2 linked regions of the Parasegetibacter sp. NRK P23 genome follow. The main gene of each other region encodes a partner of the protein of the gene in region 2 in a complex. Links are inferred from orthologs where the notes say so. Each region holds a gene or a part of one and is shown on either strand. Other genes may lie near its edges. The genes, in order: tsaE and tsaD.

Region 1 (14,652 bases), 1.3 Mb from region 2 along the record:
TGCATTTGGGGAGAATAACGTCCTCCTGTATGCGAAGCGTTCAGTTCGCCGAGTATTTCACTCAGCAGTTCCTGGAAATCGTAATTGTTGGAAATATGCGGCAGGAACCTGGCGTAGTTCTTGTGCAAAGCTGCCCAATCGAGGCCATGCAGTTTGGGATCGTAGAATTTCTTTTCCACCTGGCGCACGGCGTGGTCAAGAATATATTCCCTCTCCTTCGCCTGGTTCAGCACCATCTCGCCATTGATACCGATAGGCGATACTTTGCCGGATTCATCCACTTTCACCAGAGAGCCACGGTTGGTCACGAACAGTGTTTTACCGTCCTTGCTCATTTCAATACCGCTGGGAGAACCGCCCAGTTTAGCGAGAATCTTCGTATCGTGGGTACGCGTATCGGTTACCCAAAGGTCGAAGCCTTTCTCGAAGGAAGCGAGGTAATACAATTTACTGCCATCTTCATTCAACACATAATCGGAAACGGAAGAGCTGTTGATGGTAAGGCGCGCCACTCGGTTCTCGAAGTTTTCCAAATCGGGCGACCATGCCTTTTCTTCTTTCTTCGGCTCGGTTGTTTTCGTCCCTTTCTTATCGGCGGCCGGCGTTTCTTTATCGGTCTTCTCTTTATCGGTTTTCTCCTTCTCTTCTTTTTCTTTCAGTAATGCATAATCTTCTTTGCTCAGGTTGAACCTGTCGTACAATTCTTTATCGAAGAATCCGGCGTAGATGTCTACTTCCCTGCTGCCCTGGTTGGCGAGCGATTTACGGCCTTCGCGGGCACTGGTCCAGGTGAGGACCTTTCCTTTCATGGCCCATTTAGGATTACCCTGGCCGAAGCCGCTTTTCAACGGATGTTGAATACCTGCGGAAGCGTCTGCCTTAATGATGGCGGCGTTTCCTGTGAACCAGTTGCCTTCGCTGTCATCGGAAACGATCCATTTGCCATCGGGGCTCCAGTTAAAATCCCAGTCGCCATCGGAATAAGAATAGTTCCTTCCCACGGGCAGCAACGTGCGGGTTTGCTTTGAAGCGATATTGTACACTTTCAGGATATTTCTTTCTTCCACATAAGCGATTTCCTTGCCATCGGGAGAGAATTTCGGCTGGAACTCTTCTGCTTTCGTGGCAATCAACGGCTCTTCATTAATTACCGTGGACGCGTAAAAATAAGGTTCTTCCTTCCGGGAAATGCTGGCTTTGTAAATATCCCAGCTATTGTTCCTTTCAGCGGCGTACACCAGGCTTCTGCCATCGGGACTCCATTGCACCATACGTTCCTGTTGGGGTGTATTGGTGATGCGTTTGGTTTGTCCGCCTTCCACGCTGGTCACGAATATTTCCCCGCGGGTAACGAAAGCGATTTCTTTACCGTTGGGAGAAAGTTCAAACTGTGTAACGTTCCCGTTGATGGACACGTTCTTTTCTACGCCTGCGCGGCCATCGTTGGTAATCCTGATGGCTACTTTCTGTGGCGTGCTTCCTTCCTTCAAAGTATATATTTCACCATTCCAGGTAAAGCAGAGCGTATTGTTGTTGCTGGCGCTGAGGTGCCTTACGGGATGTGTTTTGAAATCGGTGAGGCGGCGTTCAGCCATGCGGTTCAGGACGGGTGCCTGGTAAATATTCTGAATACCGTCTTTTTCACTGAGGTAGTAGATGAACTGGTCGTCGTTGCTGAAAATGGGTTCCCTGTTCTCCCCCTGATAACCACTTATTTTTCGGTAGGTATTGCCTTTCACGTCCATCAGCCAGATGTCGCGGCTCACGGAAGATGTCTGGTGTTTGCGCCAGGGATCTTCATAGCCTTTTCTGTCCTGGAACACCACCTGTGTACCTTTACTGTTATAATGCGCGTTCTCCACCCCGGCGGAGGTGATCAGTACAGAACGGCCACCGGTAGCGGGAACCGTGTACAGGTTCTGGAAAAGGCGCGGGCTGTAGAACCGGACATTTTTCTCCGGGATATTCCTTGCGCTGCCGAAAAGCACCTGTTTGCTGTCGTTAGAGAAATCGTAAGGAAAATCGTTGGCGGAGTGGTACGTAAGCCTGGTGGGTTCTCCTCCGGTAGCAGGCATCACGAATACATCGAAGTTCCCGTAGCGGTCGCTGGCGAAAGCTATCTGTTTGCCATCGTGGCTCCATACGGGCATGTAATCGTGGGCCTCGTGGAGGGTAAGGGGAATGGCATCGCCTCCGGCGGATGGTACTTTATAAAGGTCCCCCTTGTAGCTGAAAACAATGGTGCTTCCATCAGGAGAGATGGACGGGTAGCGCATCCACAAAGGATCCGTTTGCGCGAATGCAGAAAAACAGGCCAGCAGGGTGAATGCCGACCAAACAAGTTTTTTCATAAATCGTGTGTTTAGTTAAAAGCGACTTTAAAGTTACTGATAACAAAGCGAACAGGAAATGAGGAAATCCACAATAGGATGAATGGGGGATGGCAATGATGAGAGGAATGGCGGCAGGTACATTCTTTCACAATGCGTAGGCAGATCAACCTCAATTTCCTTCACGGATCAAAATAGAAGCTTGGCGTTTCACCACATCAACTGTTACCAAAAACCACTCAGGTATTCCTATATACTATCTACAGAAAGCCTTATCGTTATTGCACTTTCTTCACAAATAACCGCACAGAATTTCCGGCCAACACCACATCACTTAACCCCATCACCAGTGCCCCTACGGTAGGCGTGAGGAAACCGAATGCCGCAACAGGTATAGCGATGATATTATAAAGAAATGCCCAGAACAGGTTCTGTTTGATGGTCAGGAAAGTGTGCTTTCCCAAGCCCAAAGCTTCGGGCAGCATGGTAAGTCCCTTGTTCATCAGCACCACATCAGCGGTTTGCATAGCGACCTGAGATGCGTCACTCAACGAGATACCGATGGTGGCTTTAGCAAGCGCGGGCGCATCGTTGATGCCATCACCCACCATCGCGGTAGGTGTTTGATGCGCGAGTTGCTCTATCAGTTGAAGTTTCTGTTCCGGTGTTTTTTCAGCATGCACCTCCATGATGCCCAGTTGTGTGGCCAGCGCATCGCACTTCTGTTTTCTGTCTCCGCTCAGGAGAATCGTGCTGATGTTTTTCTTGTGGAGGTAGGCGATCACTTTTGCGGCTTCCGGCCTGATTTCATCTTTTACATCCACCCAGCCTACAAGTGCATTGTTCTTCAACAGGTATACATTGCGCGAATCATCCGTAGTGGCATGGGCCGCGGCTGCATAAGAACCCGCCATCCACACATCTCCTTCTTTGGTTTTTCCTTCCATACCCAGCCCTTTGATCTCCCGGATAGAGGCCCAGCGGGTTTCGTTCCTTGTTTTCCATGTATCTCTGATGGCGCTGGCAATGGGGTGGTTGGAGTATTTTTCCAGGGAGAATACCATGTTTTTAAACGCTTCTTCCTCCGTTAAAATACCTGTTACTGCAAAATTGCTGACCACGAACTTACCGGTGGTAAGCGTACCGGTTTTATCGAACACCACCTGACGGATACTTTTAAATGATTCCAGGCTTTTTGCGTTGCGGAAAAGAATACCGTTTCTGGCCGCACGCCCCAATCCTACCGCGATGGCGGCCGGTGTGGCAAGCCCCATCGCGCAGGGACAAGCAATCACGAGTACCGCGATGCTGTGTTTGAGCGCAGAACCGGGATCATTCAATACGATCCATGTAATAACAAAGGTGAGTACCGCGATCACGAGTACTGCGGGAATAAATACCGCGCTGATCCGGTCGGCCATACGCTGCACAGGCGGCTTCTCCCCTTGCGCACGCTTCACGAGATTGATGATATTGGACAATACGGAAGCATCGGCAGCGCTGGTCACCTGTGCTTTCACCGTTCCATCCGTTAAAATACTGCCGCCGATTAAGTGATCTTTCGGTCCTTTTTCCAGTGGTAAACTCTCCCCGGTGATAATGGACTCATCCACGGAACCTTCTCCCCAGAGTATCTTACAATCCGCGGGCACCTGGTCACCGGATTTGATCAGGACCAGGTCGCCGGAACGGAGTTGCGTATTCTCCACCGGGAAAACCACCTCCTGGTGCTGGTCGTCAAAAGCGATCATATTCGCCATCACCTTCTGCGATTTCACCAGTTTGTTCAGCGCTTTCTGTGTGGATTGAATAGAAGCATCTTCCATATAATACCCCAGGAACACGAGGGTAATAATGGTGGCGGCGGTTTCAAAAAACAGGAAATCGGCTCCGAGGTTAAGGATCGCCCCGGCTAAACTGTAGAAGAAAGCGGCCGTGGCACCCAACGCGATCAGCACATTCATATTGGGCACGCCATTTCGGATACTTTTCACCGCGCTCACCCCGAAATAAGACATTCCTACCATATATACCGGCAAAGTAAGCGCGAACTGTACCCATGGATTCATGAGCCAATGCACGTGCACAAACATGTGCATCAACAAAGGCAATGTAAACACCAGGCAGAACAAAAAGCGTTGCAGGTGCCCTTTAAAAAACGGTTTCCGTTCCTTTAACGCGAGTTGCTCACCGGTCACCTGGTAGCCCAGGGCGTTGATGCCTTTGGCGAGCTGTTCTTTGGAAGTCTGTTCAGGGGCATCGAAACGTACATCACCATCAATAGGGTTCACCATGACGTTTTCCAATCCTTCTTTTTCCAGGTATTTTGAGATGGTAAGGGCGCAGTTCGAGCAGGTCATCCCTTCCACTTTCCAGTTTACGGTTTCCATATCTTAATCATTTCATTACAAAGTTACCCCATCCCGTTAGAGCCGCCTTACACGGTTATGGAATATCTTTGCATCATGATGGCTAAAATCTTTTCGTTACCGGAACTGCCCGCGCTGGTTAAAAAATGCCTGGAAGCCTGGGCGCCTTACCGGGTTTTCGCGTTCCATGGCCCTATGGGAGCCGGAAAAACCACCTTCATCCATGCGCTGTGCGCAGAAATGCAGGTGGAAGACGCCGTAAGCAGCCCAACGTTTTCACTCATTAATGAATACGATTCGCCCCGGGGCGCCATTTACCATATGGACCTTTATCGCCTCCGGGATGAACAGGAAGCGATTGGCGCCGGGATAGAAGACGCGCTGTATTCAGGCAATATCTGCTTCGTGGAGTGGCCTGAAAAAGCGGGCCATTTGCTGCCTGAAGACACTGTTCATATATACCTTGAGCCCGGTTTGAACAATACCCGTAAGTTGCGCGCGGTGATGCCGGGAGAAAAGTCGTAACTTGTGCCACTCAGCCTGGAGAAATATGTCATCATCAAATAAGCCTTTCATCAGCCGTTCCTTCAGTTATGAAACACTGGAAGAAACGCTGGATATAAAGCCCAAAGGGGCCAAACTGCACATCGGCATTCCCAAGGAAACCGCCTTCCAGGAGAACCGGATCGCTTTAACACCCGATTCCGTAAGCGTGCTCGTGAACAACGGACACGAAGTGGTGATCGAACACAACGCCGGAGAGGGCTCCCATTATACCGACCGGGACTATTCAGAAGCCGGCGCGCAGATCGTCTATGAAAAAGCCGAAGTATTCAAAGCGCCTATTCTGGTGAAATCAGCGCCGATCGTGGAAGAGGATGTGCCTTTGTTGCAAACCAACCAGATCGTGGTTTCTCCCCTCCACCTTTCCGCCCTGAAAGCGGAGTTGCTGGAAAAGATGATGGAAAAACGCATCACCGCCTTATCTTTTGAGAACCTGAAAGATGATTCCGGCAACTACCCCATCGTGCGCAGCATGAGCGAGATTGCCGGCAGCGCTGTGATGCTGATCGCAGGTCAATACCTCAGTTCCTCGAATTGCGGCAAAGGCGTATTGCTGGGCGGCATATCAGGTATCCCCCCCACAAAAGTGATTATCCTCGGTGCTGGTATCGTAGGTGAATGCGCGGCCCGTGCGGCCCTTGCCCTCGGCGCCTCCGTAAAAGTTTTTGACAGCAGCGTTTATAAACTGAAGCGACTCCAAACCAATATCGGTTTCCGTATCTACACCTCCGTGATAGAACCCAAGATACTCGCCAAACAACTCAAAACCTGCGAGATCGCCGTTGGCGCCCTCACGGCCCCAGGCGGAAGAACGCCCGTGGTGGTAACGGAAGAAATGGTGAGCAATATGCGTCCCGGCAGTGTGATCATCGACGTGAGCATCGACCGCGGCGGCTGCTTCGAAACCTCCGAGATTACTTCGCACGAAGAGCCGGTTTATAAGAAGTATGGCGTAATACATTATTGTGTTCCGAATATCCCCTCCGGGTTTGCCAGAACAGCTTCCCAGGCTATCAGCAACGTGCTGATGCCGCTGCTGCTCGAGGTTTCCGAAGATGGCGGCTTTGAAAACCTGCTCTGGCACAGGGTGAACATGCGGAGCGGTATTTATCTTTATAAGGGAGCACTGACCAACTTCTATTTAAGTGAACGTTTCCAGTTGAAGTATACCGATCTGAATTTGCTGATTGCGAGCAGGAGGTAGCACTCACGCAACGGGTATGGATATGTTATGTCTCGCCACGACGCGGAGACGCAACGTTAGACCCCGACTTATTTTGCTGTTGATTGATTTCTGTTCGTATTTATTCTTACCAGCAAGGATAGAAACTGTTTGCATTCGTCCGATTCCCGGCGCAGTTATCCTACTTTAGAATCATCCCAACAAAAGAGGAATATCAAATAATAACCAGCCTTCCCGCATAAAACAGCCCGTCGCGTCGCCGCGTCGTAGCGTGAAATAAAAAAATCATCCTAAAAGAATAATCCCCAGCCAACAAACTAACGCCTTGCGTCCCTTGCCTCCTTGCGTTGCGAGGTACGAAGCAATCGCGTGAAAAAACGTATTCCCTTCCGTGAAAACACTCTCCGCAATCCCAAAACAAATACCCTAATTTTGATCCCGATGCCTCCCGACATCCACGAGATACTCAAAAAGCACTGGGGTTACGATACCTTCCGCCCGCAACAGGAAGCCATTATCCGCCATATACTGGCCGGTGGAGATGCGCTTGCCCTGCTGCCCACAGGTGGTGGAAAATCCATCTGCTTCCAGGTACCGGCCATGGCAATGGATGGATTGTGCCTGGTGGTGAGTCCGCTGATTGCCCTCATGAAAGACCAGGTGAGCAATCTCCGGAAAAGAGGCATCACCGCTTTTGCCATTGTGAGTGGTATGGAGTTCCAGGAAGTAATTAAAACACTGGAATTGGCCGTACATTCCAATTGTAAGTTTTTGTACGTATCCCCCGAACGATTAACCACCGCGTTGTTCAGGGAATACCTTCCTGCCCTCCCCATCCGGTTGATCGCGGTGGATGAGGCGCATTGCATCTCGCAATGGGGATATGATTTCCGGCCGCCTTACCTCCAGATAGCGGAAATCAGGGAAATGATCCCCGAAGCACCCATACTGGCACTAACGGCTTCGGCTACGCCGGAAGTGCAAACGGATATTTGTGAGAAACTGATGTTCAGGAAAGAGGCTGTTTTTCAAACCTCTTTCGCCAGGCCGAACCTCTCGTACAGCGTGAAGGAAACCTATGCCAAGTTGCCGGAACTGGTGCATATCCTGAACAAAGTTCCGGGATCAGGTATCGTATACTGTAAAAGCAGGAAAAGGACAAAGGATATCGCGCTGCTGTTACAGCAGCAATCTATTTCCGTAGACTTTTACCATGCGGGATTGTCTGCCGACGAGCGCAGTACCAAACAAGAGGACTGGATCGCCGGGAAAACAAGGATTATGGTGTGCACCAATGCCTTCGGGATGGGCATTGACAAACCAGATGTGCGCATCGTGGTGCATTATGATGTACCGGACACCCTGGAGAATTATTACCAGGAAGCCGGAAGAGCGGGCAGGGACCTTCAACGCGCATACGCCGCGCTGTTGTACAACGCCAAAGACATCAGCGACCTGGAAGCGCAACCCGATATCCGTTACCCACCGGAATCAACGATCACCGAAGTGTACCGCGCATTGGTCAACTACCTCCAGATTCCGGCAGGCAGCGGAGAAGGGAAGTATTATGATTTCGACCTGGCAGCATTTACGGAACGCTTCTCTCTGTCGCCGCAAACAACGGCGCATGCCTTGCAGGCACTGGCACAGGACGGCTGGATTCAACTGAATGAAAAAACAGGCAGGCCCTCCAAACTGGGTTTCATCTGCACCCGGAGCTATCTGCGTGAAGTGCAGGAAACGAAACCGGAATGGAACGAAGTGATGCTGGCCCTGCTCCGGAACTATGAGGGCATATTCGACCACCAGGTAACGATCAGGGAAAAAAAACTGGCAAAGTTGTGTGAACTGCCTTTGGAGGAACTGGTGCAAAAGCTGGAACGCCTGCATTCCGCCGGCGTCGTGAAATATGAACCCGCGCCTGAAATGCCACAGGTGTTCTTTCTGAAAAACCGGGTACCAGTGGAACAATTCAGGCTGAATGCGGCCCGGCACTTCGAAAGAAAGGAAACATACCGGAGAAGAATAACCGAAATGATCGCGTTCACAATAGGGAAACAAACCTGCAGGGCGGTTTCAATAGGAGTTTATTTCGGGGATGATACCATTACGGCATGTGGTATCTGCGACAATTGTATCGCGAAGAAAAAGGAACAACCTTCCGTGGCAATCACGGCGGAGCAATACCTTATGGCGGAGTTGAGGAAGGAACCATTGTTGTTGCAGGAATGCCTGAGGAAATTGGAAGCGCGATTTGGAGAACGCGCCGCTGAAAGCGCCATCCGGTGCCTCGAATCAGAACTGCTGATACGCCTTACACCCGATGGCTATGTTCAGTTGAAATAAATATGCTCAGAACCAGCTCTTCTTTTTAGAAGAACTTCTGCCCCCCAATCCCAGCGCGCCCAGCAGCGTGCGGGTGATGATGCTCGCCGCCGTTCTGCCCACCTGCTTTACCGTAGGGTTATCAAAAATACTCTCCTCTTTGGGTTCAGCTTTTCGTTTGGAGGTTTTCTTTTCGGTTTCCATTTCCGCAGACTTTTCCGCCGCTTCATTCAGCTTTTCGGTAAGCAATTCGTAAGCGCTTTCGGAATCGATCACCTGGTTGTATTTGGCGGCCAGTTTCGATTTACTTACCACTGCGTCAATTTCAGCCTCCGTAAGCACATCCATCCTGCTCCGTGGAGCGGAGAGCATGATATGCGCCAACGGCGTGGGGATACCCTTTTCATTGAGCACGGTGATAAGCGCTTCACCAATCCCTATCTGGGTGAGGACTTCATCGGTTTTATAAAACTCGGTCGTAGGATAGTTTTCCGCGGTTTGTTTGATCACTTTCCGGTCGGCGGCCGTGAAGGCCCGCAGGGCATGCTGTACCTTTAAACCCAGTTGGGAGAGTACAGCCGGAGGCACATCCATCGGGTTCTGCGTGCAAAAGAAGATACCGATGCCTTTGGAGCGGATCAGTTTGATGATGGTCTCGATTTGCTGCAACAAGGCGTCGCTCGCTTCCTGGAAAATAAGATGGGCCTCATCGATGAACAGCACCAGTTTGGGTTTATCGAGATCCCCTTCCTCCGGACTGGAGGCATACAGTTCCGCGAGCAGTTGCAGCATGAACGTGGAGAACAACTTGGGCCGGTCCTGGAGATCGGTTACCCGCAAAACACTGATCACCCCGCGGCCATCATCGGAGATGCGCATCAGATCGTCGACTTCGAAGCTTTTTTCGCCGAAGAAAATATCTGCGCCCTGTTGTTGCAACTCCACCACCTTCCGGAGGATGGTGCCGGTGGAAGTAGTGGATATTTTTCCGTACTCTTTTTCAAGTTCAGCCTTACCCTCGTTGCCGATGTACTGGAGTACTTTGATAAAATCTTTCAGGTCGAGCAACGGGAGTTTATGGTCGTCACAGTATTTGAAGATCATGGCCACGAGGCCACCCTGGGTATCGTTCAAACCCAATATTTTACTCAATAGTACGGGGCCGAATTCGCTGACCGTGGCCCGGAGCCTGGCGCCTTTTTGTTCGCTGAGTGTAAGCAATTCAACCGGGAAAGCCGTGGGCTTGTAGGGAATATTGATCTTCTGGTGTCTTTCTTCGATTTTCGCGTTGCTGGTTCCGGCGGCGGCAATACCACTTAGGTCGCCTTTAATGTCCATCAGCAAAACGGGTACACTCGCGTCACTTAACGCTTCGGCCAGCACCTGGAGGGTCTTTGTTTTCCCTGTTCCCGTTGCGCCGGCGATCAGTCCGTGACGGTTCAGTGTTTTCAACGGGAGATTGATCGTTGCGCCCGGCACCACTTCTCCTTCAAACATCCCCGCGCCAATGGGAACGAATTCCCCCTTAAAAGTATATCCCTGTTGTATGGACTGCAAAAAAGCTTCCTTTTTCGACATAGATACTTATTTTCCACCAAGTTAAGGTTTCAGCCAACTCTTAACAAAACATTATCCGCCTGCCGTGCTTGTAAAAAAATGAATTAACTTTATTTGTAACAGTTAAAACATCATCATATTATGGAAGGAACCAAGGGCAAGATTTTATTGGTTGAAGACGATACCAACCTGGGAATGGTACTGAAGAATTACCTCGAACTGAACGATTACGAAGTGATCCTGGAAAGAGATGGCATCCTCGGACTGGCGGCTTTCCGCAGGGAGAAGTTTGACCTCTGCCTCCTGGATGTGATGATGCCGAACATGGACGGCTTCACCCTCGCCGAAGAAATCCGCGATGTGGACCCCGATATTCCCCTGTTCTTCCTCTCCGCGAAGACCATGAAAGAAGACATCATCAACGGGTACAAACTCGGTGCCGATGATTATATTACGAAGCCCTTCGACAGCGAAGTACTGCTGCTTAAAATAAAGGCGATCCTCAAAAGAAACGAGGAAGTAACCAAAGAGAACGAGAACCAGGAGTTCGACCTCGGCAGCTATCATTTCAACCCAAAACTCAGGGAATTGAGTCATAACGGCATCATGCAAACGCTTTCTCCCAAAGAAAACGAATTGCTGAAAATGCTTGCCGAACACAAAAACGACTTGCTCCCACGCGAACAGGCACTTAAGAAAATATGGGGCAGCGATACTTATTTTAACGGCAGGAGTATGGATGTGTATATCGCCAAACTCAGGAAATACCTGAAGGACGACAGCAATATTGAAATCGTGAACATCCATGGAAATGGGTTCAGGCTGGTGGTTCCGGTGTAATCCCGCTTAATCTTAGTTTAGAAACAAGGCGTATCAGAAATGGTACGCTTTTTTTATATCTTCCATCAGCCAATTTGTTTAGAACGTTTGCTCTTTAACGTTACCCATTAAATTTTAATAAGAAAAAACACTTATTTAAGCGAATATATTTACCTAATATACAATAGACAAAATCAACCATAGTTTATTCGGTAGTTGCTGTAAATCAAACCATAGAAATAACTAAACCCAACCGAATGAACAACTTTACATGCAAAAGCAAAATGCTTGTGGCAGTTTTATGCGTACTGCTTTTTTATTACAAACCTTATGCACAGATCATTACTACAGTTGCCGGAACGATGAGGACATCCTGCTCAACCGCACCTTGTGGCGATGGAGGGCTCGCTACGGATGCCAAACTTTATAGCCCCAATGCCATTGCAATAGATGCCGACAACAACATTTACATCGCGGAATACAGTAACCATGTTATTCGAAAAATTAATTACGCTACAGGCATCATTACTACCATTGCAGGCCAGCAAAGAACAAACTGCACAGAGGCGCCTTGTGGTGATGGCGGGCTGGCCACCGCCGCACGACTGAACGGGCCAAGAGGGATTGCATTAGATGGCGATGGAAATATTTATATAGCAGATTTCAGTAACCATGCCATAAGAAAAATCGATAAAAACACTGGAATCATTACCACAGTTGCTGGCACACTAAGAAGCTCCTGTGCCTCCGCTCCCTGCGGGAATGGCGGACTGGCCACCTCGGCGCAATTGAACAGCCCTATAGGGGTAGCATTCGACGCCAATGGAAACATGTTCATCGCCGATTACGGTAACCATGTGATCCGGAAAGTGGATAAGACAACCGGGATTATTACCACAGTGGCGGGCACAACGAAATCTTCCTGTGCAACAGCCCCTTGCGGAGACGGAGGCGCCGCCACATCGGCGCAATTAAGTGGCCCTTCCGGGCTGGATTTTGACTCCGAAGGTAACTTATATGTCGCGGAATACAATAACCACTCCGTCAGGAAAATCAACATGACCACAGGCATTATATCCACCTATTCCGGTGTTCTACGGTCGAGTTGCAGTACTTCACCCTGTGGTGATGGCGGACTGGCAACAGCAGCCCGGCATACCTCCCCCTTCTCACTGCGTGTTGGCCCTGATGATAACCTTTACGTGGCTGACGCTTCCAATGCCGCCATAAGAAAAATTGATAAAGCTACCGGAATCATTACCACAGTCGCAGGTATTACCAAAAGCAGTTGTGGCGCGGCGCCTTGCGGGGAAGGAGGTCTGGCTACTTCAGCTCAGTTGTCTAACCCCTTTGGACTGGCATTTAATTCGCTGGGCAACATGTATATAGTTGAATACGGTAACCAGGTGGTGCGTATGGTGAACCTCGGCATCCTGCCGGTGGATATCGCCAACCTGCGCGCAAATAAAAGGGAGAATGAAATAGACCTGAAATGGACGGCTTTCAACGAAAGTAATGTGCTCACCTATGATGTGGAAAGAAGCGAAAACAGTCGCAGGTTTATTAAAGTGGGAACGGTTCCCGCAGTCGCAAACGGCCTGAACGAATTCAATTATAGCTGGACAGACCCATCACCCATGAAAGGAAACAATTTTTACCGGCTGAAATCCATAGATACAGACGGCTCTTTCGAATACAGCAAAATAGTAAAAATATCCCTTGATGGCAGTACATCCGCGCAGATCACGCCGAACCCCGTTACGGGAAATCTTATGCAGGTGCAGGTGAACAGCGATAAAAATAAAACCCTGGTGCTGAACCTCTATGATGCTATGGGGAAGAAAATATGCTCAAAACAACTGAATACGCAGGCGGGAGCAGCTTTGCTACAGGTTACCCTGCCGGAAAGTATTAAGAATGGCATGTACTTCGCACAATTGCACGATGGGGAAAATATGCTCTACAACAGTAAAATTATCATTCAAAAATAAAATAGTTCTATCCTATGGTTTTGCGGGCGTATCTAAAAAATACGCCCGCTTCGGTTAAGACAATTTCACAACACCAATTCCATCATCACATCCGCTCTTTTATATTTTCCCGGCTCCAAAGGAATGTACACAAACCCGTGCTTACGGTAAATAGCCAGCGCCGTTTCCAACTTTGTTTGTGAGTACAATATGAGTTTCTCCGCTTTCATGTTCCTCGCTTTTTCAATCGCATTTCTGCATAGGAACTTTCCCGCCCCAAGTCCCTGGAACCTGTCATCCACGGCCATTTTTGTGAGCTCCATCATGCGGTTTCCCAGGTTTTTCAATCCTACGGTTCCGATGATGTCTTTCCCGTAACGGGCGAAAAGTATCGCGCCACCTTCGTTCAGGATCGCTTCCTCAGGATGCGTTAGCACATATTCATCAATGGGTTCCACTACAAAATATTTGTTCAGCCATGCCTTGTTCAGGCGTTCAAAATGAATGGCGAATTCAGGTTGAAAATCTTCCAGCACCAATTCGGCTGGTATTGTTTCTTTTATGGTAAGATCAGTTTGCATATCATTAGATTTTACTCACGGCTATTTTATTCTTTCCAATGCGTGGAACGCGGTATCCCCTGTTGATGAAGAACACGCCGCCCACCGCGGCCAGCAAGGCGAGCGATGTGATCCAGGTTAATTTCTCTCCCAGGAAAAAGAACCCCAGCAACAAAGCGATGAAGGGATTGATATAGGCATAGATGGAAGAAAGTCCTACCGGTAATTTTTCCAGCGCATAAATGAAGCAGGGATAGGTTAACAATGATCCTGCCACAATAAGATATATGAGCGACCAGATACTTTCTGAAGAAACATGCGCCAGCCTGGAATAATCATCCAGGAAAAAACTCATCAGCAGCAGGAAGAAGCCGCCGGAAATCATTTGCGCGGCTGCGTTCACCATAGCGCCCGCGCCGGAAGGCCTGTATTTGGAGTACACACTACCCGAAGCCCAGGCCAGCGCGGCGATAAAAGCCATTACCATGCCTGAGAAATAGCTGGGGTTGGCAAGGTCGGAAAGGTTATCGCTGAACATGAGCACGATGCCCAAAGAACCCAGGAACAACCCCAACAGAATACTGCCATTCAATGCGCGGCGGTCGGCCCCGGAAACAAATGCGATGAACACGATATACACGGGCATAATAGAAACGATGAGCGCCGCAAGTCCGCTGGGGATGAACTGTTCGCTCCACCCCACCACGCCATTGCCCAACGAAATCATCAGGATGCCCGGAATGGATTGGTGCATCAACACCTTCCAGTTGAATCCTTTTAAATGACCACTGAGTACCAGGAGCGCGATGAGCAGTCCGCCCGCGATCATTTGCCGCACGCCTGAAAATAGAAACGGGGGAATGGTTTCCACGCCGATCCGGAGGAAGAAATAAGTGGTGCCCCAAACCACACATACCAATGCCAGCGCAAGGTACGCACGCGTTAATGCTTTGTTCATAATGCTCGATTTATAAA
Region 2 (14,706 bases):
CAGAGTATGGGCTTGTCAACCGTAAAAAGCCGTGTGGAATACCTGAACGGGAAATTGTCGATCGATTCCGTGCCCAATGTTGGGACCACTGTATTGATCGATATTTTACTGGACGAAGGGCAATCCTTGAACCGATAACGTACATTTGACCATCGCTGAATTTATGGTAAAACTGATGATTATAGATGATCACCCGCTGGTGGTGGATGGTGTGGCCACCATGCTGAAGGATGAGTGCTACCTGGAGGTGATTGCCGCCGCCCGCACGGGCAGGCAGGCCTTAAATATATTGGGGGAACACCCCGAATGTGATCTTGTATTGCTGGACATTAACCTGCCCGATACCGATGGACTTCAACTCTGCGAACAGATCAGGCGGTTGTATCCTTCTGTAAAAATCATCTGCCTTACTTCTGTGAACGAAGCGGGCATCATTTCCCAGATGATCCGCAAAGGAGCGAATGGTTACCTGCTCAAGGATATGGAAAAAACGGAACTGGTTACGGCCATCAACAAAGTGCTGGACGGAGACGTTTACCTGAGTAAAGCGGCCAACGATAAAATACTCCAGCAACTCCGGGAACTGGACATCAATCCGCAGCAGATTCCCATGCTGACCAGGCGGGAAAAAGAAATTCTATCCTTACTCGATAAAGGACTTTCCAGCCAGGAGATCGCGGAGAAACTTTGCCTGAGTATTTACACGATTGATACGCACAGGAAGAATATGCTGCAAAAAATGAATGTACACAATACACCCGCGCTCCTGAAAGCCGCTTACAACCTGGGGTTGCTGGTCAGGCAGCAATAAGTTTACAATGCAGCCCTTAGTTTCGCCGGCAGACTTTTTACCACCAGTTCATAAGAGTGATCGATCCATTCCTTCAATACCGCGTCCGGCACTGAGCCATCGGGCGTAACGGTGTTCCAGTGTTTTTTGTTCATGTGGTAACCGGGTGTAATACAGGGATAACGTTCCCTCAACTCAACGGCAAGATCGGGATCGCATTTTACATTGAACCCGAACTGCTCGCTGTCGAGCGAGGTGAGCAGGTAAATTTTACCGCCCACTTTATAAACAAGTGTATCCGGACCGAAGGGGAGGGTTTCTTCGGTGCCTGGTTTTGAAAGGCAGTATGCCTGAAGCGCTTCGATGTGCATGGGGTAAAGATAAAATATTCTCTTTTGCCATGCTTCGTATCGGCTACTTTCATTGCCCTAAGCTGCTTAAATTTACCAGGATAAAAATTCAGCCGCCTTCATTAACCATTTTGTATGAAAATAGCCATCGCTTCCCCGGTTTATCCTTTGTCTGTAACACATGCTCTTGCTGAAATGGAAAAGCTCACTATGGACGCCGCCGGACAAGGCGCTTCCATCATTTGTTTTCCGGAAACGTTTATACCGGGTTACCCACTTAAAACGGATGATCCCTACCAGGCTCCGGATAAGCAGGAATTGGAATCGGCGCTTGAAACTGCCTGTAAAACAGCGCTTCGGTATCAAATCGCCATCATTCTTCCCATGGATTGGTATTCGGAATCGGGCCTGCAGAACGTGGCGCAGGTGATTTCCGCATCGGGGGAGTGGCTCGGTTTTCAGGCTAAAGTGCAGTTGGATCCTTCGGAAGATCATATCTGGGTGCCGGGAACGGAACGGCGTTTATTCGAGACCGGTGGGCTGAAGTTTGGGATATCCATTTGCCATGAAGGGTTTCGTTATCCGGAGACGGTTCGTTGGGCGGCTGTTAACGGTGCCCATATCGTGTTCCATCCGCATTTTGCGGGCAGCGATATTTCGGGCAGAAAGCCGGAACAGTGGGGGAGTATGGAGCAGCCTTACTACGAGAAGGCGATGATGATGCGCGCGTTGGAGAATACCATTTATTTCGCGAGCGCTAATTACACCACAAAATTCCCTGAATCGGCCTCATCCATCATCGCGCCGGACGGTGGGTTGATGGCGCATCAGCCCTACGGATTGCCCGGTGCGCTGGTCGCGGAGATTGATCTTTCGAAGGCGACGGGTTTGTTGGCGAAGCGGTGGAAGATGGCATAGGTTACTTTTTTATCAAAGCTTGCTTTTCACAAAGAAGTAACTTATACAGTATGTTCAGCGTTTAATCTGCTATTTTAACTTCTCCCAGTATGCCGTAAGCATTTGTGGCGTAATTGTCTCCCATCCGGAATGCCAGGTAGGCCGATTTGGTATAAATCGGATGCACTGAAGTTTCGACCACTACTCCTCCATTATTGCTGTAATTGTTTGCTGCGGTCACAACCATGTAGTCGTCCGTGTTGGCAACAGGTGTGATTCGCGTGTAATACCACACATCTTCCTGCATGAGTGTAGACCCATTGAAGCTATTTTTGGTAGTAAAAAAAGTCAAATCTTCGCCTTGTATTGAAGGAGTACCATCGTTGGTCAATGGGTTGTATTTGACCTGAACAACGAAAGCTGCAAACTGGCCGCCGCCATTTCCTTTCCATTTAAAGTACAGTGATTTTCCACTGAAGGGCAGTGCAGTTTTCGTTTGCAGTCTTGCACCGTTTCGGTAGCTTTGTCCGTGGATTTTTACTCCTTCGGTTGTGGTGTGGTATGTAGTGGAACCTGAATCCAGCAAATCAAGCGTTTGGAAACTGAAGGCATTCCAGCCTTTAGCAGTTATAACCAACGTGGTGTCTTTAACAGGGGCATAAATAATTTCTGTTTCCGTACTTTTTTCACAAGAACTGGCAGCAATCATTACGACAAGTGCTGAGCATAGAAAAAGGCTACTTCTCTTCATAGACGTTAAGGGGGCTGAATTGAGCATTTAAGATACATATATAATGGGAAAAACTGTGTTGACGGCAAAAAAAAAAGGCTGGAGAAAACTCCAACCTTTAACTCTCGTGCCCAGAACAGGAATCGAACCTGCACTCCCTTTCGAAAACCAGATTTTGAGTCTAGCGCGTCTACCAATTCCGCCATCTGGGCTTTTGCTCAACGGGCAGCAATATTACGGATTCCGGCTATTCTGTCCAAAATCCGCTGTAAGTATTTTTTCTTCAGGTAGTAATCTTTTACGCGCAGCAGCGCTTTTTCGGCAGCAGGATCTTCCGGGTCAGCGTCCAGATCTTTTTCAACAGTTTCATATAATGTTTTTTCGAGTGTGGTAATTTGTTGCGCCGTTTGCTCCACTGTGGCGGTGTTCCCTTCCATTTCGGCATCCGCCAGCGCTTCGTTGATGTCCATCATTTCCATCAGGAAATCGGGCGGGAGGGGGGCTTGTTTTTCTGTTTCCAGCAATCCTTTGGATTCCAGTATATAGCCGATGGTCGCATCCGGATCAAGAAGTGTTTTGTACGCTTTGTTGAGTTGGGCGGCTTTTTCGAGGTTAACCATCTGTTCTTCCTCCGATCCGGATGTATTGAAGTCGGGATGAAGTTCACGGCTCAAAGCGTAGAACTTCTTTTTCAATAAGGATGGATCCGTTTTGAAGGATGGTTTTTCGCCAAACAATTCGAAATACTGCATCATCAGGAATTTGTTCGGTGCAAAGGTAGCACGAAACGATGAGCTAAAACGCCAGGTAATAATCTTTCAGCAGTTCCCGGAATTCGGGGGTGTAATCGCCGTCCACTTTGATGGAGAGGGTATGTTCTGTAGGCGAGGGGTCGGGTGTGCGCGAAAATTGCACGATGGCCCGGAACCAGTTGTGTGTGGTGGTTTGTTGCACCAATAATGTTTCATGCAGGTGAAACCCCAGGGGCACGGCTATTTCCTTTACTTCTTGCAAACGGTGAAAGGGAAGGAGCAGACCGAAACTTCCGGAGTCGGAGAGCCACTGGTCGATCGTCTCCAGGAGTTGTTGCAAACTTAATGTGGTACTGTGTTTGGCAGCATCTTTACCGGCATTGCCGGACACGAGATCGCCTTCAAAAAAAGGTGGATTGGAAATGATGAAATCGTAAGAATGGGGGAACTGGTAACGCCGTACATCGCCGGGGAAGATGGTGATGCTGCTTTTCCAGGGACTATGGTCCACGTTGTCTTTCAGTTGCCGGAAAGCGTCCAGGTCTATTTCAATGCCATGTATACGCGCTTTGGTTTGTTGCGCCAGCATCAGCATCTGCAGACCGGTTCCCGCGCCAATATCCAGTATGGTGGCGTAATTCGGGACTTTGCGGGCAAACCATGCACCCAGGATGCATGCGTCTGTGCATACCTTCATGGCGCATTTACTTTGCTCTATGCGGAATTGTTTGAACTGGAACCAGGTGTTTGCCATAAGCAGGGCAAAAGTAATCAACGTCCGGTAATCTGCCCGAGTTCTGTTACATAACCCGGCCCAACGGGCAGGGAGACCTGGTTGCTGAGCCATACCTGTGTGCGTTCGATGCGGTTGATGTTGGCCGCGGCCACGATATAAGAGCGGTGGATGCGCACGAACCGGCCTTCGGGCAGTAGTTGCTCCGCCTCCTGGAGGGTAAGACGGGCCAGTATCTTCTGCGAACGGAGGTGAAAATGCACATAATTGCCGGCGCTTTGCAGGTAGATAAGATCGTCTAAAAGGATGCGTATCTGGTCGTAGCCGGACTTCACGAATATGTAGGGCTGCTCTTCAGGTACTTCTTTTGAAGGGTGTTGCAGTTTATGCAGGTGCAATGCTTTGTTGCAGGATTTCAGGAAACGCGCGAACGAAAATGGTTTCAGCAGGTAGTCGATCGCGTCGAGTTCAAAACTTTGCACGGCATGTTCGCTGTACGCGGTGGTGAATACCACCATGGGCGGCGACTGCATGGATTTCACCAGTTCCAGCCCGGAAATATCGGGCATCTTGATGTCCAGGAACAGCATATCGGGCGGGTCCTGCTGAATGTGGTGCAGGGCTTCCAGCGCGTTGGTGAAACTGGCTTTCAGTTCCAGGAACGGCACTTTCGAAGCGAGTTGCCTGATCACTTCCAGGGCCATCGGTTCATCGTCTATTGAAATCGCGGTAATTGCTGCCGTTTGCATACTGTGCTAGTTTTTCTGAAAATAGAACAGGCTTGTTTTGATGCTGTTCCAGAATTTACGGATAGGGCCGGGCTGTTGTTTCCATGCTCTGAACTGTTCGGATGCCTGTTCGCGGCGCCATGCGTCTATCTCGGCCAGTACCTGTTCCTGCAGGAGTTGATCCTGTTGGGCGGCCTGTTCGTAGAACTTGTTTTCCATGGCTTGCCTGGCGCCGCGTTCCAGTTGAAGGGTGGTGCGTTGGGCGTTCACTGCGTCGTTCAGTTTCTCTTCGTACAAACCCGAGGGCATCATCAACTTGGTTAACAGGGGCATCAGTTCTATGAGCATGATGAGGAAGATCACGAGCCGGTAGCGGTATTGAACCGGGGGGTGCAGCAGCATCAGGTCGTCCAGGGTTTCAATGCGGATCAGGAATCCGTCGTTCAACCCTTTTTCAAATTCGGCCATGCGTGCGGCAATATGTTCTTCCGTTCTTTTTTCTTTAGCGAGGGCGGAGTCCAGCATGGGTTGCTGTTCCCGCTTCCATACAATCAGGTCTTCTTCGGCCTTCAGCCAGGCCAGTTTTTTTACTTTGGCGATGGTGTATTCGCCTATTTTGCCGGAGCCTCCGGTGCCGTCGGTCTCGCGGATATAGCCGCTCTTCAGGTCGGCGATCTCCTGTTCTCTTCTTTTCTGTTCATTCCTGATGCGTTCAATTTCCGTTTTGGCCTGTTGCAGGGTGATGGCGTTTTCCTGGCGCACCTGCGCGAGGTAGGCCGTAGTTTTTTTCTCTTTGATCACCGGCAAATGCGCATCCACATCTTTTTCGAATAACCACAGTACAACGGGTTGCGACAGAAAGAAACCGATGGTGAGCGCCAGCACGATCCGGAACGCCAGGGGCAACAATTTGTTCTTTCCCCCATTGCTGTTCATGCCTGCGATCAGTCCCCGGTCGATGGTGAGGATGATGAACCCGAAGAACAATGCGCACGGAATGATGAGCAGTGATTCGGTGAGCAGCGTGGAGAAGAAATAGCCCCAGGCCAGCGTGGCGAAAATCCAGGTAGCCATTACCGTGTACCCGATGATGGAATAGCGGAACCTGTCCGGGCCGCAATCTTTCATCAGTTGGGGGTCGGCGGCGGCCATCCACCAGAGGAAGCGGTCCCAGCCCGAATTTTCGTTACCGGGTTGTGATGGTGAGGTGAACGAAGAATTCATCGGGGGTTTGTCGGATGTTGAGTGCATGGTGTTGCGGGTATAATAGGTTTAAACGTTGTTTTACATTTTCAAGCCCGATGCCGGAACGGTCCTTTTCGGGATCGGATTCATCTTTCCTGTGGATGCTGTTGTAGGCGTCGAAATACACGTGTTGAGCATCACAGGATAAGTTGATTCTTATCCATGATCTTTCCTTCAGGCTGATCCCGTGCTTGAACGCGTTCTCTACGAACGGTATCAGCAGCATGGGCGCTATCTGGTGGTCACAGTCTTGTTCGTGAACGGTAAAGTTGATGTCGATGTCGGGCGATTGTTCGGTGCGAAGTTTTTGGAGGTCGATGTAATGTTGAAGATAAGTAATTTCTTCTTCGAGTGCAATTTTTTCATGTTGATCTTCCTTTAACATAAAGCGCATCATATCGCCCAGTTTCTGCACCCCTTCGGCGGTACGGTCCGCGTTTTCCTGGAGTGCCGTGCCGTAAATGGTATTCAGCGCGTTGAACAGGAAATGCGGGTTGATCTGTGAGCGGAGAAAATCCAGGTTGGCGGAAGAGGTGCTGACCGCGGTTTCCAGTGTATGCACCTTTGATTGCTGCTCCTGTCTGATATTGTAATAATATTTGCTGAGTGGCCATATAATGAAGGCGGGGATAATAGCGGCTGAAATGAAAAGCAGCATAATGATCTCTTCTCGGTGGAAACGGACGGCGATGAAATAGAACATCATCGGCAGTTGTGATACCAGCAGCAGAAAGAAAGAGGGTAGAAATACTTTTCGTTTTTTGCCATGTTGTTTGTAGCGGGGAATGATGCGGTACACCCAAAGGAAAAAGAATAAAATGAATACCGGAATTTCATAGATGAAGAAGAATTGTACCACACCAAGATGCCCGTTGGAGAGAATGAGCATTACGGCTGAAAGGCCCATCCACAGCATGGCTGCAACCGTGATCTCTCTCAGGATTTTCTGCTCTTCCTTTTTACCTGCGAGATGTTCGTTGTGTATCCATTGTACGAAGGTCTTTATGATGTAATAGCTTCCAATGGCCAGCATCACCAGAATGCTGTAACTGAACGCGCTTTTCAGCCACAATATCCTGGCGGTGGTTCTTGAAGCTGAACTGATGAAGAAATGTGTATTGGAAAGATAAGAGGCGAAGAAGAACATCGTGAGCAGAAAAAGGCCGCTGAGGAAAATGGTGAGGACACCATAATAAGGTTGTTTACCCGATTGGAGTGCGGGAAAAGTTCTGTAATTCAACAAAAGGAAAACCACATATGATGCCAGTACCTGCAGGATGCGCGGGGCCATCAGGTGTTTGATGTAATCAAAACGGACGGCCTGGCCCATGTCCTCATCAGCGGGGATTTCCAGGTAGTAGCCGGAAGGCTCCGTGATGCCCTGGTACGACAGCAGGAGCAGGTAAGTGATAAGGCAACTTGTGACGAGCCAGAATTCAAATTTTCGCAGGTTCATTTCGGAAACTTTCCGCAAGTATATTGCAGTTCCGTGTATTCTACCACGGTGGTGTGATGAACCTGCCTATCGGTGTGATAAAATGAAACCCGGTGTGATTTACCAGGTGGCCCTTGCGGAAGGCGTTACGTCCATGCCGCTGAAGTCGCCATCCAGGTATTTGTAATGGGCTGTAATGGCGATCATCCCGGCATTGTCGGTGCAATATTGAAAAGCGGGGATGAATACGTTCCATTTTTTCTTTTCACCCAGGGCGGTGAGCGCGTTTCGCAGCCCGGAATTGGCGGATACGCCACCGGCGATGCACAGGTTTTTGATCCCTGTTTCTTTCGCCGCTTTTTCCAGTTTATTCAGCAGGATGCTCACGATCCTGTGCTGGATGGAAGCGCACACATCATTCATGTTATTGGCCAGGAAATCCGGGTCCTTGGTCTGTTGTTCCTGCACGAAATAAAGTATGGCTGTTTTCAGTCCGCTGAAACTGAAGTTAAGTCCGGGTATCTGGGGTTCAGGGAACCGGAATTTGAGCGGATCGCCCAGTTTGGCGTATTTATCGATGAGCGGGCCGCCGGGGTAGGGCAGTCCCAGTATTTTTGCGGATTTGTCAAATGCTTCACCTGCGGCATCGTCCAGGGTTTCGCCGATTACGGTAAGGCGGTTGGGCGCATCGCAGCGCACGATCTGCGTGTGGCCGCCACTTACGGTAAGGCAAAGGAAGGGGAATGCCGGTTTGGGGTCATCGATCAGGTTGGCGAGCACATGCGCCTGCATGTGGTGCACGGCGATAAGCGGAATGTCCAGTGCAAGGGCAAGTGATTTGGCGAACTGCGCGCCCACGAGCAATGCGCCGATCAGTCCGGGTGCCTGCGTGAAAGCGATGGCATCGAGTTGACGCATTTCCACCCCGGCTTCTTTCAACGCGGCGTCCACTACGGGAACGATGTGCTGAAGGTGGGCACGGGAAGCGAGTTCGGGCACCACGCCACCATATTTTTCGTGAACGGTTTGGTTGGCGATAAAATTGGAACGGATCACCCCGTCCACCGAAACGGCGGAGGAGGTTTCATCGCAGGAAGATTCTATGGCGAGTATGGTGGGCACTGGAGGAGGTTTGATGTGCGAAATTACAAATTACTTCGTTCTGATGGCCACCACCGGATCCAGCCTTGCGGCTGTCCGGGCAGGAATGATACCTGAAAGCACGCCGAGCAATATACAAATACTGATGGCCAGTGCCAGGTTTTGTATGGAAACAAAGATGGCGAAGCCGAAGGCGGCGCTGAGTATTTTGGTCAAAATGAATACGAGCAATACACCTACCAGTCCACCAATGATGCAGAGGAAAGCCGATTCCAATAGAAATTCGGTGAGGATGATGGATTTTTTCGCCCCAATAGCTTTTTTCAGGCCGATCTGGCTGGTTCTTTCCCTAACGGTCACGAACATGATATTGGCTACGCCGAAGGCGCCTACAATAAGCGATAATGCCGCGATGGCCCAGCCCCCGGCGTTGATGGAACCGAAGATGGAATCAAGGAAGTCGTTGGCGGCGGATATTTCGTTGAGCGCAAAATTGTCTTCCTGGGTGGGAGAGAGTTTCCGGATGGAGCGCATCACACCGGTCAGGTCTTCTTTTAAGGCCTGAACGGGCAGGTCCTCGGCGCCTTTGGCCATCAGGATACCGCCGGCGTATTTTTCATTGATAAGCGCGCGGGCGAACAGGTAGGGCACGATCAGGATATTGTCGAAATCCCATCCCCCGAAGTTGCTCTGGCCGTATTTTTTCATCACGCCCACAATCTGCACTTTTCTGCCTTTGATGGTGACTTCCTTGCCCACGGCCCTTTCGGGGTTGCCGAAGAGTTTTTCAGCGTTGGCATAGCCCAGTACCATGGCGTTGCTGCCGCTGAGAAAATCATTGGCGCTCAGGTAGCGGCCATAAGCCACGTCAATAGGTTGGATATCGCTGTATTCTTCGGTAACGGCATACCAGGTTACGTTGTTCAGCTGAGATTCCTTGTATTCCACGTTAGAGCCGCTGAACGTGATAAAGGCCACGTTTTGCGCAAGGGACGATCTTTTTTTGATGAATTCCAGTTCTTCGTATTTGGGGTTTGGCCGGTTGGCGTATTTCCACCAGGAATTGGGACCGCCATCGTCGCCCCAGGGTTCTTTCTGGATGTAAATGGTATTGGCGCCCATGGAGGATACGCTCTCCTGGATATTGTATTTCAGCGAACTGATGGTGGCCAGTACACCGATGATGCAGAATATGCCGATGGTAATGCCAAAAAGGGAAAGGAAGGTGCGGAGTTTGTTTACCCGCAACTCCTGTAAAGCCATTTTAAAGCTGCTCCAGAGTACTTCGAGGATTTTTAGCATACCCAAATATAGGACTTGGGCATTTTATATTAAAATTTGAAGGATAAGCGGTGCCAGGCCGGTATTTTCAGTTGCTTTTCACCGTCGCCTCATTCACCTTAAACACAAATCCCACCCCATAAATATTGCTGATGCTGATGTCGGGATTGTTCCCGATGTATTTGCGGATGCGGGAGATGAATACGTCCAGGCTTCTGCCCAGGAAATAATCGTTCTGCCCCCAAAGCCGGGTGAGTATCTCCGCGCGTTTGATCACCCGGTTGGGGTGGTTGAACAGGTATTCCAGGAGTTCGGCCTCCCTTGGGGTGAGCGTTACTTCTTTCTGTCCGTCGATGATTAATTTGAGGGAGTCCTTGTGGTAACGGAGGTTGCCCATTTCCAGCACGTCGTTTTTTTCGTGGAAGGCGCCCGACTGGTTCCTCCGGATGATGTTCCGGATGCGGAGCACGAGTTCGTCAATATCGAAGGGTTTGGTGATATAATCGTCCGCGCCCAGTTTTAACCCCGCAATACGGTCGGTTTTTTCCCCGCGTGCCGTGAGGAAAAGGAACGGTATCTTGGTGTTCATCGACACGATGCGTTCCGCTAACTCGAAACCATTCATCTCCGGCAACTGGATATCGATCAGGATGATATGGAACTGGTAGGGCGATGCCTTAAAGGTTTCGAGGGCCTGCAAACCGGTTTTGCACCAGGCCACTTCAAAATCCATCACTTCGAGGTATTGTTTTACTACGTTCCCCAGATCGTGTTCGTCTTCAATCAGTAAAACCTTCGCTTTCATCACTAAAATTTATTGTACCCGTTTTATTTAAGCGGGATCATTATGGTAAAGATACTGCCTGTTCCGGGTTCGCTGGAAACGGAAATTTTCCAGCCGTGGGCATCTACGCATTCTTTTACATAGAACAGGCCCAGGCCAAGCCCACGGAGCGGGTGGGAATAGCTGTTCTTTTCCCGGTAAAATTTTTCAAAAATATGCCGGATGTTTTTGGGTGACATACCCATGCCGTTGTCTTGTATAGAGAGTACCATGTGTCCTTCTTCTTCCCGCGTGGCAATCACCAGTTCCTTTACATCGCTTTCATTGTATTTGATGGCGTTGTCGAACAGGTTCATCACCATGGTGGTGAAGTAGAATTCATCCAGTAATACCCGTTCCTGCTTTAAGGTATTGTTGTAAATAATATTAACGGGTGTATCACCCAGTTTCAGCCTGTAATCCGTAATGATGCCCTGGATCAGTTCGGGCAGCAGGTATTCTTTTTTGTCGAGATTCCTGTTTTCCATCAGGGTAATGTCCAGTACCTGGTTGAACAACCTTTTCAGCCTGTCGGCCTGCCTTGCAATCACTTCCGCCAAAGAAACGATGTTCTCCTTTTTCTCCATGATGCGTTCGTTGCGCAGGTTCTTGTTCGCGACGATGATGGCGGAGAGCGGCGTATGGAACTCGTGGGTGATGTTATTGATGAAATCCGATTTCATTTCGGCCAGCTTCTTCTGGCGGAGCCAGTTCCTGAAAGTGAAGAAGAACAGCACCAGCATAATCAGGATAGAACCCAGCGACAGGCCAAGTGTTAACAACATGCGGCGTACGATCTCCATGTTTCTTTTTACCGTATCCACATACAACGTAAAAGTAACACCGTAATTAAATGCTTCAGGACTGCTCACCGTGAAAGCCGATACATTGTTCTGGCTGTTGAGGTCCTTCAGGTTACCTCCGATCAGGATGCCCGTGGGCGACTGAATATTTTTTGAGATATAGGGCGAAACGAATTTCTTGTTGTAAACGGAGAGGTATTTTACATCGGAAAGCACGATGTGCATGTCATCTATCCGTAAGGCATATTCGAGAGAATCGGTGATGTTGTTTTGCTTCTTCACCTCCTGGATCAGTTGTCCGATGTTTTCTTTCCGGATCAGTTCGTGGAAAATGGAATCGGCCAGTTTGCCCACATAAGGATTCAGCTTTGCCGGCGCGAACTGCCGCAGGGAATCCATATAATACAACTTCGGGTTCAGCATGGAATCAATGATCTTTCTGCCACCGGGGAAAACCTTATCGTTGCGTACACTCAGTCCATACTTTTCTTTCAGAATGCCTTTTTCCGAATAATAATACCGTTCATTGGTCAACTGGTAAGTGTTCCACACCAGGTAGAACTGTACGCAGGCCAAAATCAGGAAGCTGATAATGGCGATGATCCGATAAGTGTTCAGGGATTGTTTCATAACCTTTCCGGAGTTTAAAGTAACGGCAAATTCCGCGGAGCGCCTTCAAATTTAAAATCCGTTAACATTCCGTTTGAATTCCGTTGACAACAAACCGGGCCGCCCTTGAATAATTTGCCTACATAAATAAAACCGGCTAATTGTTATGAGAAGAACAACGATTTTGTTGCTCCAGGCAGCGCTTTGCCTTTCTTTTTCCAGTGTACAGGCGGGAATGCTCCCGGTAGAACCCAATGTTACAGAAGTTACGCGGCAACTGATCCGTTGGTACGACGCGCAAAAGACCGATAAGCCGGTTTACCTCTCTTCCCAGGCGGAAGGCGAAGCTTTTATTGACTGGCTGGCCAGTTGGAACACAGCCGTAGTCGATTCTTTCTCCACCCGTTTGAAAAAGAAGGAAGCGCCTTCTCCCGTATTGTGGAATACCTATAAAGAAACCGAACAGCAGTTGTGGAGAAGGTTCCAGGTATTCAAAAAGAACCACGAAAAATATAAGATACACATCACTTTCAACAACGACCCGGTATTGGTGCCCGTGGTCAAGAAGGTGGAAGCTTTCTTCTACGAAGTATATCCCATGATCCACGAGCGTTACGGCAAACGCGGCGGCAACGAAGGCTGGGAAGTATATGTGCGCTTCGACCCGGAACTCACCAATGTGCCCGCTTACGCCAGCGACGGCAAGCTTACCTTCAGCAACGAATGGTTCAAAAAGAACCCTAATGATATTGGTGTACTCACCCATGAGGCGATTCACCTGTTGCAGAAAGATTACCAGCGTGGCGTTCCCGGCTGGCTGGTGGAAGGCATGGCCGATTACATCCGTCACACCTACAAAAAGATCGCCCATGAAGCATTCCCGCTTCCTGCCGATACCAAAACAAGAAATTATACGGATGCATACCGGGTTACCGCCCGTTTCCTGAACTGGATGGAAGTACAATCGCCCGGGTTCAACGATTACCTGCACCACCGCATGATGCGCGAGCGCTACAATGAAGCCATGATTGAAGAGAAGATGGGCATGGGGCTGGATGCATTGTGGCAGCTGTATGCCGCAGAACAATAAAAAACAAACACATATACAACGATTCGCCAAATTCTACAAACCAAACAAACCAGTTTATGAGTAAAAAAAGAAGCGTTTCCCTTCGCGGTGGCAGTGCCGTGTTGGGAATAGGCCTTTTAAGCTTTAGCGCCCTTCTGATGCATGCGGACGCGAGGGCCGAAGGGCGTTCGGTGTACGCGCCGGAAGGCTATTTTCAGCAACCGCCCAGTTCGTTGTACATCGGAGGAACAGTACGCGACAAGTTGGGCACACCTATTTCCGGCGTTACCGTACGCGTGGTGGGAGCGGATTCCACAACGGGCGTAGCTACGGATGATATGGGAAAATTCTCCATTAAGGCTGATCCGAAAGGAACATTGGAACTTTCTCACATCAACTATAAAACATTAACCTACGCCATCAACAACGTAATTGACCTCGACATTACGATGGATGGCAAAGAGGGGAACATGAACGAAGTAGTAGTGGTGGCTTATGGTAAGCAAAAAAGGCTGAACCTGGTAAGTGCCCAGTCTACCGTAAATGTTGAAGAATTAAAAACACCTGTGGCCAACGTTTCTGCCATGCTGGCCGGTAGAATCGCCGGTTTGGTGGGCGTGCAAAGAAGCGGTGAGCCAGGTAGGGATGGCGCAGACGTATGGATCAGAGGTATCGCGTCGTTTTCCCGTTCCGGTCCGCTGATTTATGTGGATGGCGTACCCAACCGTGGAATCGGGATGCTTGAACCCGAGGATATCGAATCGGTAACCACGCTGAAAGATGCCGCCGCAGTAGCGATGTATGGTGTAAATGGCGCCAACGGCGTGATCCTGATTAAAACAAAATCGGGTAAGGCTGGTAAGCCGCAATTCAACGCCCGTTACGATCAGGGGATGACGGCATTTACCATGACGCCTAAGCTCGCCGATGGCGTTACCTATATGCAACTGGTGAACGAAGCGCAGATCGCCAGCGGATTTGCGCCGGGAGCCGTAAAGTATTCCCAGGATTATATCGACAGAACGGCCACAGGTGAAGATCCGTTCGTTTATCCGAATGTGGACTGGATGGATGCGCTGTTCAACGATTTTGGGAAGAATCGTCGACTTAACCTGAATGCCAGAGGAGGCGCGCAAAACGCAAACTACTATGTTTCACTCACCTATTATGATGAAACAGGGTTGCTTAAAACTGATGGATTGCAATCATACAATGCTGATACAAGATTCAAAAGGTATAACTTCACTTCTAACCTGAACCTGGACCTTACCAAAACCACAAAGTTTGAATTGGGCGTTCAGGGTTACATCAGTAACGCGAACTATTCAGGCGAAAGTTCTTCTTCCGCTTTCGCGCAAGC

What was found.
Region 1: the proteins of tsaD (region 2) and tsaE are in contact, whole or in part, in a crystal structure (PDB 6N9A), measured with the Thermotoga maritima proteins. The link is inferred for Parasegetibacter sp. NRK P23 from one-to-one orthologs. Residues at the interface, in WP_004082750.1 of Thermotoga maritima: Cys10, Asp11, Arg49, His50, Leu82, Gly84, Gly135, Gly136, Glu154, Thr155, Leu156, Asp157, Asp158, Ser159, Glu162, Asp165, Lys166, Arg169, Leu170, Tyr175, Lys213, Thr214, Leu217, Tyr218, Gln221, Arg222, Asn324; in WP_004082108.1 of Thermotoga maritima: Leu37, Gly38, Lys46, Lys57, Val59, Lys60, Ser61, Thr63, Phe64, Thr65, Leu66, Met67, Val69, Pro71, Tyr82, Arg83, Leu84, Asp86, Asp88, Phe89, Asp93, Ile128, Asp130, Glu131, Arg134.

Annotation. Positions count from the first base shown.
Region 1 is NZ_JAMDLG010000001.1:3,533,005-3,547,656, reverse strand. Bases 3,643-6,509 are described here. They hold tsaE (tRNA (adenosine(37)-N6)-threonylcarbamoyltransferase complex ATPase subunit type 1 TsaE), read left to right. Parts: upstream 3,643-4,795; coding sequence 4,796-5,224; downstream 5,225-6,509. Other genes in these bases: M4J38_RS14340 (alanine dehydrogenase), read left to right, coding at 5,250-6,467; M4J38_RS14350 (cation-translocating P-type ATPase), read right to left, coding at 3,643-4,720. Outside these bases: M4J38_RS14355 (S41 family peptidase), read right to left, coding at 1-2,351; more of M4J38_RS14350, read right to left, coding at 2,609-3,642; M4J38_RS14335 (ATP-dependent DNA helicase RecQ), read left to right, coding at 6,888-8,792; M4J38_RS14330 (helicase HerA-like domain-containing protein), read right to left, coding at 8,799-10,349; M4J38_RS14325 (response regulator transcription factor), read left to right, coding at 10,470-11,168; M4J38_RS19755 (T9SS type A sorting domain-containing protein), read left to right, coding at 11,438-13,138; M4J38_RS14315 (GNAT family N-acetyltransferase), read right to left, coding at 13,204-13,698; M4J38_RS14310 (EamA family transporter), read right to left, coding at 13,703-14,635. UniProt on the Escherichia coli protein: Required for the formation of a threonylcarbamoyl group on adenosine at position 37 (t(6)A37) in tRNAs that read codons beginning with adenine.
Region 2 is NZ_JAMDLG010000001.1:2,277,782-2,292,487, reverse strand. Bases 6,782-9,702 are described here. They hold tsaD (tRNA (adenosine(37)-N6)-threonylcarbamoyltransferase complex transferase subunit TsaD), read right to left. Parts: upstream 8,783-9,702; coding sequence 7,781-8,782; downstream 6,782-7,780. Other genes in these bases: M4J38_RS09260 (ABC transporter permease), read right to left, coding at 8,813-9,702; M4J38_RS09270 (sensor histidine kinase), read right to left, coding at 6,782-7,681. Outside these bases: M4J38_RS09320 (sensor histidine kinase), read left to right, coding at 1-138; M4J38_RS09315 (response regulator transcription factor), read left to right, coding at 176-811; M4J38_RS09310 (MmcQ/YjbR family DNA-binding protein), read right to left, coding at 814-1,161; M4J38_RS09305 (carbon-nitrogen hydrolase family protein), read left to right, coding at 1,276-2,058; M4J38_RS09300 (hypothetical protein), read right to left, coding at 2,120-2,788; Fe-S protein assembly co-chaperone HscB, read right to left, coding at 2,986-3,522; M4J38_RS09285 (tRNA1(Val) (adenine(37)-N6)-methyltransferase), read right to left, coding at 3,563-4,216; M4J38_RS09280 (LytTR family DNA-binding domain-containing protein), read right to left, coding at 4,291-5,001; M4J38_RS09275 (DUF4407 domain-containing protein), read right to left, coding at 5,008-6,204; more of M4J38_RS09270, read right to left, coding at 6,167-6,781; more of M4J38_RS09260, read right to left, coding at 9,703-10,063; M4J38_RS09255 (response regulator transcription factor), read right to left, coding at 10,131-10,847; M4J38_RS09250 (sensor histidine kinase KdpD), read right to left, coding at 10,871-12,298; M4J38_RS09245 (basic secretory family protein), read left to right, coding at 12,444-13,367; M4J38_RS09240 (TonB-dependent receptor), read left to right, coding at 13,424-14,706.